Regions from separate parts of the Microbispora sp. ATCC PTA-5024 genome, predicted to be linked through region 2. Evidence: riboswitches for the same ligand, from Rfam matches in the RefSeq annotation. Region 2 holds a riboswitch; the other holds the start of a gene.
The links. A riboswitch is a leader RNA that binds a small molecule or an ion and turns the genes downstream of it on or off. The one in region 2 is predicted to bind cobalamin.
Positions count from the first base shown of each region.

Region 1: linked by a shared signal. The riboswitch ahead of MPTA5024_RS05450 (cobyric acid synthase) and the one ahead of MPTA5024_RS27385 (ribonucleoside-diphosphate reductase subunit alpha) in region 2 are both predicted to bind cobalamin.

Region 1 is NZ_KI866522.1:1,215,565-1,222,596, reverse strand. It holds partial or broken gene MPTA5024_RS05460 (ATP-binding protein) at 1-419, opposite strand, end outside; gene cobN (cobaltochelatase subunit CobN) at 416-3,958, opposite strand; gene MPTA5024_RS05450 (cobyric acid synthase) at 3,955-5,460, opposite strand; cobalamin riboswitch at 5,657-5,838, opposite strand; gene MPTA5024_RS05445 (ester cyclase) at 6,689-7,032, opposite strand, start outside.
Region 2 is NZ_KI866525.1:299,964-306,995, forward strand. It holds gene MPTA5024_RS27370 (hypothetical protein) at 1-404, shown strand, start outside; gene MPTA5024_RS27375 (mechanosensitive ion channel family protein) at 417-1,469, opposite strand; gene MPTA5024_RS27380 (ribonucleotide-diphosphate reductase subunit beta) at 1,526-2,533, opposite strand; gene MPTA5024_RS27385 (ribonucleoside-diphosphate reductase subunit alpha) at 2,530-4,737, opposite strand; cobalamin riboswitch at 4,870-5,081, opposite strand; gene MPTA5024_RS27390 (tripartite tricarboxylate transporter substrate-binding protein) at 5,153-6,103, opposite strand; partial or broken gene MPTA5024_RS27395 (cobalamin ABC transporter substrate-binding protein) at 6,228-7,032, opposite strand, start outside.

The sequences.
Region 1 (7,032 bases), on a different contig from region 2:
TTGACCTCGTCCACGTACAGGACCCCGCGGTGGGCCGCCGCGAGCAGGCCCGGCTCGAACGCCTTGACGCCCTCCGTGAGGGCCCGTTCGAGGTCGAGCGCGCCGGCGACGCGGTCCTCGCTCGCCCCCACCGGCAGCTCGACCAGCCGGGCGGGCCGGACGACGTCGGGCGCCGAGTCGTGCGGGCCGTCGGGGCAGGCCGGGTCGGGCGCGGCCGGGTCGCAGGAGAACCGGCACCCCGCCACCACGGCCACCGGCGGCAGCAGCGCCGCCAGCGACCGCACGACGGTCGACTTGGCCGTGCCCTTCTCGCCCCGCACGAGCACCCCGCCGATCGACGGCGACACGGCGTTCAGCAGCAGCGCCCGCTTGAGGTCGTCGAGCCCGACCACCGCGCTGAACGGGTACGTCACGGTCATGCGCCGGCCTCCAGGTCGCCTTCCATCTCCAGGTAGGTGGTCCGGAGGCCGTCGAGGGTCTCCGGCGACGGGTCCGCCCACAGGCCGCGCTCGGCCGCCTCCAGCAGCCGTTCGGCGATGCCGCGCAGCGCCCACGGGTTCGACCGGCGCATGAAGTCGCGCACCTCGGGGTCGAAGACGTACGACTGGGCGAGCGACTCGTACATCCAGTCGTCCACGACCCCGGCCGTGGCGTCGAAGCCGAACAGGTAGTCGACCGTGGCCGCCATCTCGAACGCGCCCTTGTAGCCGTGGCGCCGCATCGCCGCGATCCACCGCGGGTTGACGACGCGGGACCGGAAGACCCGCCGCGTCTCCTCGCCCAGCGTCCGCGTGCGCACGGCGTCGGGCACGTGCGAGTCGCCCACGTACGCCGCGGGGGACGCGCCGGTCAGGTGGCGGACCATGGCGACCATGCCGCCGTGGTACTGGAAGTAGTCGTCGGAGTCGGCGATGTCGTGCTCGCGGTTGTCCTGGTTCTTCGCGGCCACCTCGATGCGGCGGAAGGCCGCCTCCATGTCCGCCCTGGCCTCCCGGCCGTCGAGGCCCCTGCCGTACGCGTAGCCGCCCCAGACGGCGTAGACCTCGGCCAGGTCGGCGTCGTCGCGCCAGTTGCGGGCGTCGATGAGCGGCAGCAGCCCCGCGCCGTACGCTCCGGGCCGGGAGCCGAAGACGCGGCTGGTGGCGCGGCGGTGGTCGCCGTGCCGGGCGACCTCCTCCGCGACGTGCGCCCGCAGCGGGTTGAGCTCGGCCGGCTCGTCGAGCGCGGCGACGGCCCGTACGGCGTCGTCGATCAGCGCGACGACGTGCGGGAACGCGTCGCGGAAGAAGCCGCTGATCCGCACGACCACGTCCACCCGGGGGCGGCCCAGCTCCTCCGTCGTCACGACCTCGAAGCCGGTCACCCGGCGGGAGGCGTCGTCCCAGGTGGGCCGGACGCCGAGCAGCGCGAGGACCTCGGCGATGTCGTCGCCCTGGGTGCGCATCGCGCTGGTGCCCCAGACCGTGAGGCCGACCGTCCGCGGCCAGCCGCCGGTGTCGGCCCGGTACCGCTCGGCCAGCGAGGCCGCCAGGGCGGCGCCGGTCTCCCAGGCGAGTCGCGAGGGGATGGCCTTGGGGTCCACGGAGTAGAAGTTGCGGCCGGTCGGCAGCACGTTGACGAGCCCGCGCGTCGGCGATCCGGACGGCCCGGCCGGCACGTACCCGCCGTCGAGGGCGTGCAGCAGGTGGGCCACCTCGTCAGTGGTGCGGTCGAGCCGGGGGACGACCTCGGTCGCGGCGAAGCGCAGCACCCGCGCGACGTCGGCGGCGGGGGAGACCTCGGCGGCGGCGCCGGGGTCCCAGCCCCGCTCCTCCATGGCCGCCACAAGCCGCCGCGCCTCCTCCTCGAACCGGTCGACCTCGCCCCTGGCCTCCTTGCCCTCGGCCAGCCCGAGCGCCTCGCGGAGCCCCGGCAGCGCGCCGGCCGCGCCGCCCCACACCTGCCGGGCGCGCAGCACGGCGAGCACGAGGTTCACCCGGGCCTCGCCCGCCGGGGCCGCGCCCAGCACGTGGAGGCCGTCCCGGATCTGGGCGTCCTTGATCTCGCACAGGTAGCCGTCGACGTGGAGCAGGAAGTCGTCGAACTCGGCGTCGTCCGGCCGGTCGTCCACGTGCAGGTCGTGGTGGAGCTGGGCCGCCTGGATCAGCGTCCAGATCTGTGCGCGCACGGCCGGCAGCTTCGCCGGGTCGAGGGCGGCCACGGTCGCGTGCTCGTCGAGAAGCTGCTCCAGCCGGGCGAGGTCCCCGTACGAGTCGGCCCTGGCCATCGGCGGGATCAGGTGGTCGACCACCGTGGCGTGCGCCCGCCGCTTGGCCTGAGTGCCCTCCCCGGGGTCGTTCACGATGAACGGGTAGACCAGCGGCAGCGTCTCCAGCGCCGCGTCCGGGGCGCAGGACGCCGACAGGCCGAGCCCCTTGCCCGGCAGCCACTCCAGCGTGCCGTGCTTGCCGAGGTGGACGACGGCGTGCGCGCCGAACTCGCGCGACAGCCACCGGTACGCCGCCAGGTAGTGGTGGCTCGGCGGCAGGTCGGGGTCGTGGTAGATGGCCACCGGGTTCTCGCCGAAGCCCCGAGGCGGCTGGATCGCGACCAGCACGTTGCCGAACCGCAGCGCGGCCACCACGATGTCGTCGCCGTCCACGTAGAGGGACCCCGGCGGCGGGCCCCAGTGCGCGGTCACCGCGTCACGCAGCTCCGCCGGCAGCTCCGCGAACCACGAGTCGTACGCCGCCAGGGGGACGCGGGCAGGGGAGGCGGTCAGCTGCTCCTCGGTCAGCCACTCCACGTCGTGGCCGCCGGCCGCGATGAGCGCGTGGATGAGGGCGTCGCCGTCGTCAGGTGCGTCGCCCACGTCGTACCCCGCCTCGCGCAGCGCGCGCAGCAGGACCACGGCCGAGGCCGGGGTGTCGAGGCCGACCGCGTTGCCGACCCGGGCGTGCTTCGTCGGGTAGGAGGACAGCACGACGGCCAGGCGCTTGTCCCGGTTGGGCACGTGGCGCAGCCGGGCGTGCGCGACCGCGAGGCCCGCGACCCGGGCGCACCGCTCGGGATCGGCGGCGTAGACCGGCACGCCGTCCGGGCCGTCCTCCTTGAACGAGAAGGGCACGGTGACGAGCCGCCCGTCGAACTCGGGCACGGCGACCTGCATGGCCGCGTCCATGGGGGACAGCCCGGCGTCGGTCGCGGCCCAGGCGGCGCGGGACGTCGTCAGGCACAGCCCCTGGAGCACCGGCACGTCGAGCGCGGCGAGCGCCCCCACGTCCCACGCGTCGTCGTCCCCACCGGCGACGGCCTCGCTCGCCACCGCTCCGCCCGCGGCCAGGACGGTGACGACCAGCGCGTCGGCCTCCCGCAGCAGGGCGAACAGGCCGGCGTCCGCGCCGCGCAGCGACCCGCAGAAGACCGGCAGCGCGTCGGCGCCCGCCGCCTCCACCGCGTCGCACAGGTCGTCCACGAACGCGGTGTTGCCCGACAGCTCGTGCGCCCGGTAGTACACCACGCCCACCAGCGGCCGGCCGCCGCGCCGCTCCCGCCCGGGCCGGACCCCGTACGCCGGGGTGGCGCGGGGCGGGGCGAAGCCCTCTCCGGTCAGCAGCAGCGTGTCGGACAGGAAGCGGTACAGCTCGAGCAGGTTGTCCGGGCCGCCCTCCGCCAGGTAGGCGAGCGCCTCGGCGGCGACGCCCGACGGCACGGTGGACAGCGCCATCAACGCGGCGTCCGGGGCCGGCTCCCCGCCGAGCACGACGACCGGCAGGCCCGAGGCGAGCACGGCGTCGAGGCCCTCCGGCCACGACCGGCGGCCTCCCAGCAGCCGGACGACGACGGCGTCCGCGCCCTCCACAAGGGCCGGCACGTCCCCGGGCGCGACCCTGGCCGGGTTGGCCACCCGCCAGGCCGCGCCGCCGCGGCGCGCCGCGAGCAGCTCGGTGTCGGCGGCCGACAGCAGCAGCATCGTCATCCGTGCTCCTTGGCGGGGGTGAGGGTCATGGAGACCGCGGGCAGGCCGGCGGGCACCCCGCCCTCGATGAGGCGCCAGACGGCGTCGGTGTCCAGGTGCTCCTCGACCAGGTCGCCCAGCGCGTCGAGGCGGGCCTCGCGCCGCTCGGCGAACGTCGTGTCCCCGGGGAGCCAGTCACGGCCGGTGACGGCGGCGACCTCGGACAGGAAGGCCCGGCGGAAGCCGTCCTCGTCGAACAGGCCGTGCCAGGTCGTGCCCCACACCTGCCCCACGCGGCAGCCGTCGAGGAACGGCTCGCCGCCGCCGACCTCGACCCTGCCGTGGTGGATCTGGTAGCCCGCGACCTCGTGGCCGCGCCAGCGGCCCCTCGGCAGCGCCAGCACCTTGTCCGGGCCGTACACGGTCCGGACCGGCAGCAGCCCCAGGCCCTCGACCCGGCCGGCCCGGCTCTCGACCTCGTCGTCGATGACGCCGCCGAGCATCTGCAGGCCGCCGCACACCCCGAGCACCGGGCGTCCCTCGGCGGCCCGGCGGCGCAGCACGCCGTCCAGCCCGCGCTCGCGCAGCCACCGCAGGTCGGAGACGGTCGCCCGGGTGCCGGGGACGACGACCAGGTCCGCCTCCTCGGCCTCCGCGGCCGACGTCACGAGCCGCACGCTCACCCCCGGCTCCGCCGCCAGGGCGTCCGCGTCGGTGACGTTCGACATCCGCGGCAGCCGTACGACGGCGACGCGCAGGACGTCGCGGCCGACGGGCGGGGTGAGCAGGCCGGGACGGCTCTCCAGGTCGAGGGAGTCCTCGACGTCGAGCCACAGCCCCGACCGCCAGGGCAGCACCCCGAGGCACGGGCGGCCGGTCGCCGCGCGCACCCAGTCGAGCCCGGGCCGCAGCAGCGCCGGGTCGCCGCGGAACTTGTTGACCACGAACCCCGCCAGGTGCCGCTGGTCGGCCGGGTCGAGCACCGCGAGGGTGCCCGCGAAGTGCGCGAGCACGCCGCCGCGGTCGATGTCCCCCACGACGAGCACGGGCAGGCCGGCGGCGCGGGCGAGCCCCATGTTCGCGATGTCGCGGTCGCGCAGGTTGACCTCGGCCGGGCTGCCGGCGCCCTCGCAGATCACCACGTCGAACCGCCGGCGCAGGCCGGTCAGCGCGTCGACGGCCACGTCGAGCAGGCGCGTCTTGTGCTCGCGGTAGGACAGCGCGTCGACGTCCGCGTGGGCGCGGCCGAGCACCACGACGTGGGAGTGCCGCTCCCCGGCGGGCTTGAGCAGCACCGGGTTCATCGCGGCCTCGGGCTCGACCCGCGCGGCCGCGGCCTGCATCGCCTGGGCGCGGCCGATCTCCCCGCCGTCCGCGGTGACCATCGAGTTGAGCGCCATGTTCTGCGCCTTGAAGGGCGCCACCCGCACCCCGCGCCGGGCCAGCCATCGGCACAGCCCGGCCGTCAGCACGCTCTTCCCCGCGTCGGAGGTGGTCCCCGCCACCAGCAGCGCGCCGCTCATCGCGACCGCCTCCGCGGCGCCGTACGGCCGTGGGGCGTGCGCCGTGCCGTACGGAGGGGGGAGGGGAAGCGGGGACGGGCGGCGAGGGCGCCGCCGGACGGCATCTCAGGAAACGGGGCGCGGCACCGTGAGCGAGGCGCCCGCGCGCAGGCCTGACACGGCCATGGCGTGTCCTCCCTGGGGGTCCGCGCCCCCGGTCGAAGGGTCGACGGCCGGAGTATCCTGGCTCCCGGATCGACGCTCCCCTCGGCCTTCCCGCCCGGTGGGGCAGTGGCGTGGTGAGGATCGCTCCCCGGTGACAGTGGCGGGACCGCGCCGGATTCACACCGGCTTCCTCCGCTTCCGTCGCTTGCGGCTGCAAACATACACCCTTTGGATGTTGGTCCCGCAAGGGGTGATCTGTCCGTATCTTTCCTCGGTAACTGATGTGTCCCGGTTTGGCGAGCCCGGTCGTCCTGGGCGTCCGCCGCGGGTGCCAGCACCCTTGGCGGAGGTTCGGCGGCGGCGTGTAATCCCGGTATGCACCGTGCGGCCGCGCCGCTCCCGGACGGCGGGGGGACCGGGTTCGGATGGTTGTCCTTCTGCGGCCGGAGCGGCCTGACCCTCCCGCCGGCCGACGCGGAGCTGTTCCGGACGATCGAGGTTCCGGTGATGCTCGACGGACGGCTCCCTGACCCGCGACGGGTCGACGAGGTCGTGGTCACACCGCTGTTCCGGGAGGTCAGCGGCAAGGGCGTCGGAGACCGCGTCACCCTGCGGCTGACGACCCCCGAGCAGGCCGCCGCCACCGACAGACCGGGAGGCGGGACGCGGCCGGGCGGACCGGCGATCCCGGCGCGGATCGTGGGTGTCGTGCGGTCGTCCTGGTTCGCTGAGAGTCCCGGCGGCACGGGCGGGGTGATCGCCTCGCCCGCCCTGCTCGCCCGGTACCGCCGACATCGTCGGCCCCCACGACGACATCCCGTTCGAGGGCCTGGCCCGGCTGAAGGGCGGATCCGCCGCGATTCCCGCGTTCCGCGCGCACGTGGCACCCGCGGCCCTGCTCGTCGCCAACCTGCTCGCCGTGTGGCCGAGCCGGGCGGCGGGACGGCTCCGCGTGGCGACCGTCCTGGCCGCTGAGTGAGGCGTGCCCGCGGGTCCCCCGCGAGCAGCGGGCTCGCAGCAGGCATCCGGCCGTCCTGTCGCCTCGGTCGCCCTCAGGCAAGGACGCCCGCGAGGGAGGCGGTCGTCAGTCGGCCTGCGGCCAGTCCCAGCCGAGCTGGAGGAACAGCCCCAGGCGGTCGCTCACCGCCCGCATCTCGGCGATCCTGCCGTCCCGCAGGGTGAGCAGGAAGATCGCCTCGACCGTGAACTCGCGATGGGTGGGCTCGGGCATCCGCGGGTGCGTGCCGGAGTTCACGCCTGACATCGTCAGCCGCACCGCCACCCGGTCCCCATCGGCGATCATCTCCTCGACCTTCAGGTGCATCGGGTCGAACGCGTCGAGCTGCTGCGCGATGGCGTCGAACGCGGCGCCCGGCTCGTCCGGTTCCCCGTGGATCACCTTGTTGTGGTCGATCACGTCGTCGGTCA
Region 2 (7,032 bases):
ACGCGGAGGGACGGCGGGTGCTGCTGGCCAAGCAGCGGGCCCGCCGGCGGACGCTGCGCCTGCCCGGGCGGCTGTGGGGAGGGCTGCTCGACGTCCTGGTCGGGTACGGCTACCGCCCCTGGCTGGCCGGGGTTTGGGTGGCCCTGCTGCTGGCGGTGGGCACGAGCGTCTTCTCCCACTGGCGCCCCCACCAGATCGGGCTGGACGAGTCGCGGCATTTCGACGCGTTCACCTACACGCTCGACCTGCTCGTGCCGGTCAGCGTGTTCGAGCAGCGGGCCGCCTGGGAGCCGGTCGGCTGGACGCAGTGGCTGGCGAACGGCCTGATCGCCGCGGGCTGGATCCTCGCGACCGCCCTGATCGCGGCCGGCACCCGCGTCCTGCGGGCGTCGGGCGCACAATGAGGCGCCACCCGCTCAGACCCGGTCCACCCGTAGACGCGGCAGGCTCTCGGGGTACTTCTCCCGGACGAACCGGACCAGGTGCTCCCGGATGTCGCAGCGCAGGTCCCACGCGCTGGCCGAGTCGGCGGCGCTCATCAGCGCGCGCAGCTCGACCAGGCCGCCCGGGGTGACGTCGGTGACCTGGAGCGTCCAGTCCTTCTGGTCCCACAGCGGGTTGTCGCGCAGCGCCCGGTAGAGCTCGGCCCGCAGCTCCTCCACCGGCACGGCCCAGTCGACCCGCAGGTAGACGCTGCCCAGGATGCGGCTCTCGTGGCGCGTCCAGTTCTCGAACGGGTTCGCGGTGAAGTACGACACCGGGAGGATGAGCCGCCGCTCGTCCCACAGGCGCAGGGCCACGTACGTGAGCGTCAACTCCTCGATGCGGCCCCACTCGTCCTCCACCACCACGACGTCGTCGAGCCGCAGCGCGTCGCTGAAGGCCAGCTGGAGCCCTGCCAGCAGGTTGCCCAGCGTGGACTGGGCGGCGACGCCGGCCACCACGCCCGCGATTCCGGCGGAGGCGAGCAGCCCCGCCCCGAGCGCCCGCACCTGCGGGAAGGTGAACAGCATCGCCCCCAGCGCGACCAGCACGACGACGGCCGCTGAGACGCGGCGGACCAGCGTGATCTGGGTGCGGATCCGCCGCGCCCGGCGGTTGCGCTCCCCCTCCACGCGGGTGAGGCGGTCGAGCACCACGTCGGTCACCGCGTACGCGGCCTGGATGACGAGCCACGTCACGCAGCCGATCAGCAGCAGCGTGAACATCTGCCGGATGAGGTTCTGCGTCGACGCCACCGACATGTCGGGGGTGTAGACGGCGTTGGCCGTGGCCACGACCGCCGTGGCGAACCCCGGCCAGGTGCACCGGCGCACCACGGGCCCGGCGAGGGCCCATCTCTCCCCGATGAGCCGCGAGTTCAGCACCCGCCGCAGCAGCTCCACCGCCGTGATGGCGGCCACCACGGCGGTCCCCAGCGTTGCCCAGTTCCACGCGGCCGACAGGACGGCGCCCCCTTTCGTCGTCATGAGGAGCCCTTTGCCCGTTTATGGAAGCCCCATAACGGACGAGAGGGCCGGCGTCCTCAGAACGACTCGTCGAGCCGCACGTCGCCCTCCACGGCCACCTGGTACGCCGAGACCCTGCGCTCGAAGAAGTTCGCCAGCTCCTGGACGTCCTGGAACTCCATGAAGGCGAACGGGTTGGCGGTGCCGTACCGGGCGGGCAGGCCGAGGCGGGCGAGCCGGCGGTCGGCGACGTACTCCAGGTAGGCCCGCATCCGCTCCGCGGTCATGCCGCCGAGGCCGTCGCCGCACAGGTCCAGGGCGAAGGCGAGCTCGGCGGCCACGGCCTCCTCCATCATGCGCACGACCTGGGCCGCCAGCTCCTCGTCGAACAGGCCGGGCTCCTCGCGGCGGACGGTGTCGACCACGTCGAACGCGAACTCCATGTGCATCGACTCGTCGCGGAACACCCAGTTGGTGCCGGTCGCGAGCCCGCCCAGCAGCCCGCGGGAGCGGAACCAGTAGACGTAGGCGAAGGCGCCGTAGAAGAACAGGCCCTCGATGCAGGCGGCGAAGCAGATGAGGTTGAGCAGGAAGCGCCGCCGGTCCTCCCGGGTCTCCAGCCGCGACAGCCCCTTGATCGAGTCGATCCAGCGGAAGCAGAACTCGGCCTTGTCCCGGATCGAGGGGATGTGCTCCACAGCGGCGAACGCCCGGACCCGCTCGTCGTGGTCGGGCAGGTAGGTGTCCAGCAGCGTCAGGTAGAACTGCACGTGCACGGCCTCCTCGAACAGCTGCCTGCTGAGGTAGAGCCGCGCCTCGGGCGCGTTGACGTGCTGGTACAGGTTCAGCACGAGGTTGTTGGCCACGATCGAGTCGCCGGTCGCGAAGAACGCGACGAGCCGGTTGATGAGGTGGCGCTCCCCCGGGCCGAGCCGCGCGAGGTCGGCCAGGTCCGACTGGAGGTCGACCTCCTCGACCGTCCAGGTGTTCCTGATGGCCGCGCGGTACCTCTCGTAGAACCCCGGGTACCGCATCGGCCGGAGGGTCAGGTCCATCCCGGGGTCGAGGAGCATGGTCTCGGTCACTGGCAGGCCTCGCAGATCTCGGGGTTCTCAAGGGAGCAGGCGACGGCCTCGGCCGCCGCCTCCGGCCGTACGGCGGGGACGGTTGTCTGGGCGATCCGCGTGGCGGGGCGGGACCGCAGGTAGTAGGTGGTCTTGAGGCCCGACCGCCAGGCGTAGGCGTACATCGACGACAGCTTGCCGATGGTGGGCGCCGCCATGAAGAGGTTGAGCGACTGGCCCTGGTCGACGTACGGCTGCCGGGCGGCGGCGAGGTCGATCAGCGCCTTCTGGGGCAGCTCCCAGGCCGTCCGGTAGAGCGCCTTGAGGTCGTCCGGCAGGCCGGGCAGCCCCTGCACCGAGCCGTCGGCCGTCTTGATCGCGTCGCGGGTCTCCCGGGTCCACAGCCCGAGCCTGCGCAGGTCGCGGACCAGGTACCGGTTGACCTGGAGGAACTCCCCGGACAGGGTCTCCCGCTTGAACACGTTGGACACCTGCGGCTCGACGCACTCGTGGCAGCCGGCGATGGAGGCGATCGTCGCGGTCGGCGCGACGGCGACCATGAGGGAGTTGCGCAGCCCGGTCGCCTCGATCCGCAGCCGCAGCTCCGCCCACTCCTCGGGGTGGACCGGGGAGGCCGGGTAGTGGTCGAGGTGCAGCACGCCGCGCGCCGCGCGGGTCTCGCCGTACGACGGGTGCCGCCCGCGCTCGGCGGCGAGGTCGGCGGAGGCGCCGTACGCCGCGAGCGCGATCTCCTCGGCGATGCGGGTGGACAGCGCCAGCGCCTCCGGCGCGTCGAACGGCAGCCGCAGCGTGAAGAAGACGTCGGCCAGGCCCATGACGCCGAGGCCGATCGGCCGCCACCGGAGGTTGGCCGCCTCCGCCTCGGGGGTGGGGTAGTAGCCGAGATCGATGGTCCGGTCGAGGAACCGGACGGCGGTGCGGACGGTGGCCCGCAGCCGCGCCCAATCGACGCCCTCGGCGGTGACGTGCGCGGCGAGGTTGACCGAGCCGAGGTTGCAGACGGCCGTCTCGGCGTCGCTCGTGACCTCGAGGATCTCGGTGCAGAGGTTGGACAGGTGGATGACGTTGCGGTCCAGCGCCGTCTGGTTGGAGGTGCGGTTGGCCGCGTCCTTGAAGGTCATCCAGCCGTTCCCGGTCTGGGCGAGGGTGCGCATCATCCGGGCGTACAGGGCGCGGGCCGGGACCTGCCGGACATACCGCCCGGCCGCCTCCAGCTCCCGGTAGCGGGCGTCGAACGCCTCACCCCACAGGTCGGTCAGCTCGGGGGCCTCCTTCGGGTCGAACAGCGACCACGTACCGTCGGCCTCGACGCGGCGCATGAACTCGTCCGGCACCCAGTTGGCGAGGTTCAGGTTGTGGGTGCGGCGGGCGTCCTCACCGGTGTTGTCGCGCAGCTCCAGGAACTCCTCGACGTCGGCGTGCCACGTCTCCAGGTACACGCAGGCCGCGCCCTTGCGCCGGCCGCCCTGGTTGACGGCGGCCACCGAGGCGTCGAGGGTGCGCAGCCACGGGACGATGCCGTTGGACAGGCCGTTCGTGCCCCGGATGAGCGACCCCCGGGACCGGACGCGGGTCCAGGACACGCCGATGCCGCCGGCGTACTTCGACAGCCGGGCCACCTGGCCGTACCGCTCGTAGATGCCCTCCAGCTCGTCGCGGGGCGAGTCGAGCAGGAAGCACGACGACAGCTGCGGGCGGCGGGTGCCGGAGTTGAACAGCGTCGGCGAGCTGGGCAGGTACGCCAGGGACGACATGAGCCGGTACAGCTCGGCCGCCTCGCCGGCCGACGACGACAGGCCGCAGGCCACCCGCAGGAGGAAGTGCTGCGGGCGCTCCAGCACGTCCCGGGTGACGGGGTGACGCAGCAGGTAGCGGTCGTAGACGGTGCGCAGGCCGAAGTACTCGAACCGGTCGTCGGCGGCCTCGTCGACGAGCGCGTCGAGGGCGGCGGCCTCGGCCGCCACGAACGCGGCCAGGCCGTCGTCGAGCAGCCCCTCGGCGTGGGCCGCGGCCACGGACTCGGAGAACGACCGCACGCCGTGCCGGGCCGTCTCGTCCGCGATCAGGCCGCTCAGCAGGCGGGCGGCCGCCTTCGAGTTCTCCGGGTCGGCGACGACCCCCGCCGCCGCCTCCTCGATCGCCTGCCAGGCGGCGGCCGGCCCGGCCTGCGGGCGGGCGAGCGTCGCCCCGTTCGTCTGTGTCACGTGTGTCTCCTCGCGAGCTCGAAGACCGTCCGGAGCCGTGAGGAGGGCATGCCTCGGCGCACGCGGGGGCACGCCCGGCGCGGCGTCGGCGGGCCCTCCCTCGGGAGCCGGCGGACCAGCGCGCGGGCGTCGGGCCCACGCGCGTCGCCGGCAGGTCTTCGGACTCGCGGGCGCGGCGGGCCGGGGCCCGCCGGTCCTACTGGCCGTCGCTTCCCAGGCGCCGTCGCGCCCAGTGCTCGTATGACGGCGGTCGTTCCCGCTCACCGCTGCGGGGCAGTCCCGGACTTCCACCGGGTTCCCTCTTGCCTCACCCCTGGGGGCGAACCAGCGACGGAAGTGGATCCTACATCTTGTGCCCGTCCGCGCAACCACCCCTACAGGTTGTGGTTTCCGGCCCCACGGGGAGGTAGGATCTTCAGCGCAGGCCGAGCGCGTCGAGGACCTGCGACGTCCGGCGCACCTCGTCCGACAGCCAGCGGCCGAAGTCGTCGCCGGCCAGGTACATGGGCGCCCAGCCGTTGCGGCCGCAGCAGCCCTGCCACCCGGCCGACCCCGCGACCGCGGCGCACAGGTCGAGCAGCGCGTCCCGCGCCCCACCTGTGAGCGCGGCGGGGGCGACGAGGCCGGCCCAGTCGGCGTACACGGCCCGCACGCCCGACTCACTCAGCGTGGGCGCGTCCAGGCCGTCGAGGCGCTCGGAGGACGACACGGCGAGCGGCCGCAACCGGCCGGCCCGGACGTGGTCCGCCACGTCGCGCGGGGTGCCGAACGCCAGCGGCACCCGCCCGTCGAGGACCGCCGCCACGGCCTGCCGCCGGTCGTCGAACGCCGTGTAACCGAGCAGGCGCACGTCGGCCCCGAGGCCGAGGGCCACCATCCCGGCGAGGAGGTGGTCGGCCCCGCCGGAGGGCCCGCCCGCGAGCGGCACCGCCGAGGGGTCCTTGACCAGGGCGGCCGCGAGCCGGTCGAAGCCGCGGTACGGCGAGTCGGGCGAGGTCACCAGCACCTCCCACTCCCCCACGAGCCGCGCCAGCGGCGCCGTGCGGCCGAGGAGCGGGCGCGCTCCGCTCATCGCGGCGGCTGCGAGCAGCGCGGGGTCGGTGACCAGCAGGTCGGTCCGGCGGCCCGCGGAGACGAAGCGCGCGACGGCCGCCGCGCCCTCCCCGCCCCTCCCCGCGACGCGCACCGTCCGGGCCCACCGGCGGCCCTCGATCAGGGTCCGCAACTCCCCGGCGACGCTGTCCCCCCACCCGCCCGACGATCCCGGCACCACCAAGGAGATCTCGCTCTGGTACGGCGGGGCCTGGGTTCCGCAACCCGCCGCCAGGGCCAGCACCCCTAAGGCGAGCACCGTACGGCGTCGCATGTCGGCACCCTCCCCCCGAAGAGTCCCTTGCACGCACAGAATATGACGAATCACGCATTGTGACTACATATCGGGGCGATACGGGCGTAAGGGATGTGCCGTGCGGCCGTGCGCCGGCGCGATGTCAGCGGATGAGCACGGGCTCCCCCGTCACACGGACGGTGTCGCCGGGACGGACCGGGGTGCGCGTGCCGTCCAGCCTCTCGACGCCGGAGGCGCCGGGGGGCGCGACCGTGTCGGCGGTCCCGGCGTGGGTCCAGCGGACGACGGCCGGGCGCGCGCCGCCCGGGCCGTCGAGGAGGAACGCGCACTGCCACACGTTCTCCGGCAGGCCGATGGCCAGGCCGCGCCCGCAGGCCCGCAGGCGGGCGTGGGACAGCCAGCGCTGGAGGCGCTCCACGGCCAGGGCCGCCCGGGTCGGGGCGCCGCCCACGGCCTGCAGGACGACCGGGATCTTCGTGCCGCCCCAGTTGTAGAAGTACATGCGGCGCAGGTTGTCGTCGGTGCCGTACAGCCCGACCAGGTAGAACCGCACGGCGTGCTCGACGGCGGCCTGATCGTCGAGCGAGCCCTGGAGGGGGATGTCGTAGGTGGTGCCGGTGTTCCACAGCGGCGGGTGGACGCCGGCCTCGTGCAGCGTGCGGTCGGCCACCCTGAGGATGTCCAGCATCGTCTCCGGCGGATCGGAGGCGCGGCGCTGGTACAGCTTGACGCCCGCGGCGTCGCAGTAGCGGTAGCCCCCGGCGGCGGCGAACCGGCGCATCACCTCCACCGCCGAGGGGATCCACAGCCGGCCCATGCCGGGGCAGACCACGAGGGCGCGGGGGTCGGCCGCGCGGATGACGCCGCTCGCCCTGCGGGCCATCTCCACGAGGGTCTCGACGCGGCCGTTGTAGAACCGCGGGTCGTTGGCCAGCACCCACAGCTCG